2 regions of the Rhizobium sp. AB2/73 genome follow, and region 1 is predicted to be linked to the other one. Evidence: predicted binding sites of a transcription regulator. Region 1 holds the regulator's gene; the other holds the start of a gene.
The links. Region 1 encodes LexA, which represses DNA repair genes until DNA is damaged. Its sites were predicted from a motif close to TGTTCNNNNTGTGTTCNG; they were not measured.

Region 1 (3,111 bases):
GCCGTTAGCAGTGAAATGCGACGATGTCACGGAAAGATCGCGCGTCTTGAAAAGGATTGCACGTGCCCTGAGTCCCGGATCGTCAGCAGAAACAGGCAGGTCATAGAAGGCCTCCATGCCTTCCGGCGTCAAAATCTCGAGATCGGCGTTAGCTGCCTTGACGGTCAAACCGAAGGAATGCTCCGTTATTTGTGGGTTGCCGACAACGTCTTCAAAGAAGCGGCGATAGGCTGATGGCTGCGGCGCGGAAAGCGCCACGCGCGCGATGCCGGTCACCCCGTTTTCATGGCGCTCCAGCACGCTTCTGTCAGCCGGAAGGGGATTGATGCGTTGACAGCAGAAGGCGAGAAAATCCGGCGCACGCAGATCAGCGGCAAAGGCAAGACGAAAGCCGGCTGTGGTTTCGGTGCCGTCCGGCATCTTCATGGGACGGGAGAAATCCAGCATCTGTCCCGCAGAAATCGCCGCCTCTTTGAAGCGCTTGTCATCCGCCACCGCATCATCCGTACCGAATACCACGGTCGAAAAGCCATTTTCGCCGACCCGGAAGCGATAAGCCTGGTCACGAGCAACGAAAACGTTGCCATCCAAGATGCTCTTCTCGCACTGCTCCGTCGATGCCACGCCCAGAGGCTCTAAATAGGTTTTATCGGCAAGAAAGACGCAGGCATTCTGTGTGCCAAAGGGATGGCGCGCATCCGGAGCCACCGTAAAACCGAGCTTGCCGAGGCGCTCGCGCGCCAAAGCGATGTCGACGGTTGGCAGCACGAGGTGATCCAGCGGATGCGGAGACGAAATCATGGCTTCTCCCGTTTGCTTGTGGCAGCAGATTTGCGCCCATCCCCCGCGCAATTCAAGATGGAAGCATGGAACACCCGGAGCACACGACATGGATCGAAGGCAATCTCGCAAACGTGATTGCCGATTCTCTCCCATGGCCGGCTCATGCAGCCGCGCGGCCTGTTCATCCAAATGCTCGGCGCACGGGCTGAACAACAAAGTCCTGGAAGCGAGTAGAACGGCATTTCTCTTATTTTTCTGCAGGTTAACGGAGATATAGCGCGCCGATGTTCCGAGCCGATCCATTCGCAAATGGCAATTATTTAACTGACCTCACAAGGCTTTACCGAAATTTAAGCACTTGCGGAACACATATGGAACATATAGTGTCCGTTCTGGATTTGTTTCGCAGCTTTTCTTGATTCTGGGGTTCCAAGACGATGTTGACGCGCAAGCAGCAGGAACTGCTTCTCTTCATTCATGAACGCATGAAGGAATCCGGTGTTCCGCCATCCTTCGACGAGATGAAGGATGCATTGGATCTGGCATCGAAATCCGGCATCCATCGCCTGATCACGGCGCTGGAGGAGCGGGGCTTCATCCGTCGGCTGCCGAACCGGGCCAGAGCGCTCGAAGTCATCAAGCTTCCCGACGCCTATAATTCGAGCCTGCAGCAGCGCCGCGGCTTTTCACCGAGCGTTATCGAGGGCAGCCTCGGCAAGCCGCAGCCCGTTGCCCCGCCCGCTCCGTCGAAGGTGGCAAATGACGATCACAATAGCTCGGCATCGGTGCCGGTGATGGGCCGCATCGCTGCCGGCGTTCCGATCTCAGCCATCCAGAACAATACGCACGATATTACCGTTCCCGCCGACATGCTCGGATCCGGCGAACATTATGCGCTTGAAGTTCGAGGGGATTCGATGATCGATGCCGGAATTTTCGACGGCGACACGGTCATCATCCGCAATTCGACGACGGCTAATCCCGGCGATATCGTCGTTGCACTCGTCGACGACGAAGAAGCGACGCTGAAGCGCTTCCGCCGCAAGGGTGCCTCCATCGCGCTGGAAGCCGCAAACCCGGCCTATGAAACCCGCATCTTCGGACCGGACCGCGTCAAAGTTCAAGGCAAGCTCGTTGGCCTTATTCGTCGCTATCACTGACCGGTGAATTGTCGACGGCGGGTGACGCTGGCGCAATTGGCGCGTCGAATTTGCCGGTGCGCCAATCATAGGTTCGATGCCTGGTCCACGGACGCTGCGGATCCTCGAATGCGGCTGAGATAATGGGCTTGTCTGCGGTAAGCGCCATTTCGATGGAGCCGGTTTTGCGCAATGTCGCACCGGTTATGAGCATCGCTCCGGAACGGCAATGGTCGAGCCGTAGCCGGATTGGCGTCACGATAATGTTCCCCGTGTCGCAAGCCGCGGGCAGGTAGGCCGCGTTTTCGATAGTGACCAATATCGCGCCGTTTTCAAGCATGGCCGCGCACCATGCTCCTTTCTGGCAGGCGAAACTGCCCTGCATGGTACGGTCCAAGGCCTCCTCCATTGCGACGCGGACCGCCTTCTGTTCTTCACTGTTCAATCGCTTATAACGATCTGCCTTACCGATTTGTGGAAGTCGGCTGTCAGCCGGGAGCATAGTCGGAGGCTGATGGTCCGCCGCGACCAGTGCCTTTTGCCATTGTTCGAAAATGAAGGCCTGCGGTCTCTCGCGATTGGTCGCGAGTATATCGTCCTGGCGCAACGCGACCAGGACGCCATCTTCGGAGATCATCAGGTCGGGTTTCGGTACGCCAGGTCCGAATGCCGCCAAGCCCATGGACAAGAGCGATAATAGCAGGCCCAGATGGCGAAGCCGGGTCCGCAATATGCTCATGATCAGGAAGCCGATAATGAATGTCGGCATCAGCCAGGCCGGCTGGCGACCGAAGGTAATATCGCCTCCCCAACCGGCTACGGTTCTTGCGATCATGATAACGAGTTCCAGTCCCTCTCCGGTGACTTTCCAGAAAGGCCCGTCGAGACCGAGCGGCATGAGCAGCATCGCCGCCATGCCGAATGGCATGACGATGAAGGAGACGATGGGCATAGCGGCGAGATTGGCAGCAAGCCCATATGTCGCCAATCGGTGAAAATGCTCGATCGAGAAGATAGCGGTCGATGCGCCACCGATGAACGAAGTCGACGTCACGCCTGCGAAGAAACGCGTGACGAACAATAGCGGACTTAGTACACGGAGGCGCGGCAGGATGTTTTCACGATGCCGCCGCCGTTTCCAGAGCGAATAGCCCGACACCAGCGCCAGCGTTGCGGCATAAGACATCTG
Region 2 (3,111 bases), 1.4 Mb from region 1:
CAGCAACGAAATGGAAATGAAGCCATCGCCGATCGAACCCTCCTGGGTTTTGTCAGGCAATCCGGTCGCCCGTATCGCCGAGCACTCGCGCGGGCAGGACGATGCCGCAATGACGGCGCTGTGGGATTGCACCGCGGGCGAGTTCCGCTGGTATTTCGGCTGGGACGAAACGGTGATGATCCTTGAGGGCGAGGTGCATATCACCACGGAAGACGGCGTCGAGCGGACGCTCAGCGCCGGCGATGTCGCTTATTTTGCCGGCGGCACCTGGGCGACATGGCGCATCGATCGCTACCTGCGCAAGGTTGCCTTTCTGCGCAAGCCGTTCCCGAAGCCTCTGACCATGGCTTATCGCCTGCGCAACTTAGTCCGGCAGGGCGGCGCACAAGGCCTTGCTGCCTAAGCGGCCACTTGAGGGAAGCCATTGAATAGCCGTTGCGTTTGCATGCGGGCCGACCTACATCTGTGCGCAAATCCGAGCGAGGGCTGACTATGGCTGGTATCAAGAATGTTGCGGTCCAGATGGACCATGTGAAAAGCATCAACATTGCGGGTGACTCCACCTTCGCCATGAGCCTCGAGGCGCAGAACCGGGGCTACAAGCTCTTCCACTATACGCCGGAGCGGCTGAGCATGCGCGACGGCAAGGTCTATGCCTCCGTCGAGCCGATGATCCTGCGCGACGTCAAGGGCGATCATTTCGAGCTCGGCGAGCCGGAGCGCGTCGATCTTTCCACCATGGACGTGGTGCTGCTGCGCCAGGATCCGCCATTCGACATGGCCTATATCACCTCGACGCATCTCCTCGAGCGCATCCATCCGAAGACGCTCGTGGTCAACGATCCGGCCTGGGTGCGCAACTCGCCGGAAAAGATCTTCGTCACCGAATTCGCCGATCTCATGCCGAAGACGCTGATTACGCGCGATCCGGCTGAAATCCGCCGCTTCCGCGATGAAATGGGCGACATCATCCTGAAGCCGCTCTATGGCAACGGCGGCGCCGGTGTGTTCCACTCGACGCGTGACGACCGCAATCTCTCGTCGCTGCTGGAAATGTTCGGCCAGCTCTTCCGCGAGCCCTTCATTGCCCAGCAATACCTGCCAGACGTGCGCAAGGGCGATAAGCGCATCATCCTCGTCGATGGCGAGGCTGTTGGCGCGATCAACCGCGTGCCGGCCGAGCATGACGCCCGCTCCAACATGCATGTCGGCGGCCGCGCCGAAGCTACCGAGCTGACGGCGCGCGAACAGGAAATCTGCAAGCGCATTGGACCGGCTCTGAAGGAGCGCGGCTTCCTGCTCGTCGGCATCGACGTCATCGGCGACTATATGACCGAGATCAACGTGACGTCGCCGACCGGCATCCGCGAAGTCAAGCGCTTCGGTGGCGCCGATATCGCCAGCCTGCTCTGGGACGCGATCGAAGCCAAGCGAGCCTGATCGGCAGTTCCCACCACGCTCTCAGCTGAACGAATTCACTCAGGCATGTCGATAATTTCGGCATGCCTGAGGGAAGTTTTTGTTCGTTTATTGTTCTTGTTTCATTCCTTGTCTTGTGCCAGATTGCAACCCGAAGTTTGCTGATCGGGGCACGTAACGGCAAACGGGTTCGGCGACAGGGGATAGGGAATGGTAGCGCGCGTCAGTACGGTGGCGTTTCAGGGCATTGAGGGCGTACCCGTCGAAGTGCAGGTGATGATCGCGCCGGGCAAGGTGCTGATGCATATCGTCGGTCTGCCGGACAAGGCTGTCGCGGAGAGCCGTGAAAGGGTTCAGGCAGCACTACACGCCTCCGGTCTCGCTTTGCCGCCGAAGAAAGTCACGGTCAATCTCGCACCGGCGGATCTGCCCAAAGAGGGCAGTCACTTCGATCTTGCCATCGCGCTTGGTCTGATGGCGGCGCTCGGTGCGATTCCAGCCGATGCCCTGTCTTCCTACACCGTCATCGGCGAACTCAATCTCGACGGCACGATCGCGCCCGTTGCCGGCGCTCTTCCCGCCGCGATCGCCGCCAATGCCATGGGCAAGGGGCTGATCTGCCCGGCCGAAAGCGGACCGGAAGCCGCCTGGGCGGGCAAGGAGATCGATATTCTGGCGCCGCGCAGCCTGATTGCGCTCGCCAATCATTTCCGCGGCACGCAGGTTCTCTCGCGGCCGGAGCCGTCAGTCCGCGCCAATGCCGCCAATCTACCTGACCTCGCCGATATCAAGGGGCAGGAAAGCGCCAAGCGCGCCCTGGAAGTGGCGGCCGCCGGTGGCCATAATCTGCTTTTCGTCGGGCCTCCCGGCTCCGGCAAATCCATGCTCGCCTCGCGCCTGCCGTCGATCCTGCCGCCCTTGTCGACGAACGAGCTGCTGGAAGTGTCGATGATCCATTCGATCGCCGGCCAGCTTTCCGGCGGCAAGCTCTCGGACCGGCGGCCCTATCGCGCACCGCATCATTCCGCCACCATGGCGGCGCTTGTCGGCGGCGGCCTGCGCGCCCGGCCGGGTGAAGTCTCGCTCGCCCATCACGGCATTCTGTTTCTGGACGAGCTGCCGGAATTTTCGCCGCAGGCGCTCGATGCGCTCCGCCAGCCGCTCGAAACCGGCGAATGCGTCATCGCCAGAGCAAACCACCGTGTCTCCTATCCGGCCGGCATCCAGCTTGTCACGGCGATGAACCCCTGCCGCTGCGGCATGGCCGGCGAGCCGGGGCACACCTGCGCCCGTGGGCCGCGTTGCGCTTCCGATTATCAGGGCCGCATTTCCGGCCCCTTGCTCGATCGCATCGACATCCGCATCGACGTGCCGGCGGTCTCCGCCGCCGACCTCATCCGGCCGATAGCCTCGGAAAGCAGCGCCGATGTCGCACTCCGCGTTGCACGCGCCCGCGAGCGGCAGCGGGAACGCTTCGAAAGAGCCGGCATGAAGGATGTCAGCACCAATGCCCGCTGCTCGACGGCGATGATCGAGACCATCGCCGAGCCGGATGCCGCCGGCCTGCAATTGCTGCGCGATGCCGCCGAGAAGATGAAATTCTCCGCCCGCGGCTATCATCGCATCCTCAAGGTCGCACGAACGCTTGCCGATCTTGATGACAAGCCGACCGTCGGACGCATCCACCTTGCC

Region 2: a site for LexA is predicted at 1,521-1,538, ahead of I8E17_RS19475 (YifB family Mg chelatase-like AAA ATPase). Genes of this name have one in related genera too.

Annotation. Positions count from the first base shown of each region.
Region 1 is NZ_CP067071.1:1,389,393-1,392,503, reverse strand. It holds gene I8E17_RS07025 (VOC family protein) at 1-801, opposite strand, end outside; gene lexA (transcriptional repressor LexA) at 1,221-1,943, shown strand; gene I8E17_RS07015 (ComEC/Rec2 family competence protein) at 1,924-3,111, opposite strand, start outside.
Region 2 is NZ_CP067071.1:3,962,115-3,965,225, forward strand. It holds gene I8E17_RS19465 (cupin domain-containing protein) at 1-403, shown strand, start outside; gene gshB (glutathione synthase) at 493-1,440, shown strand; gene I8E17_RS19475 (YifB family Mg chelatase-like AAA ATPase) at 1,630-3,111, shown strand, end outside.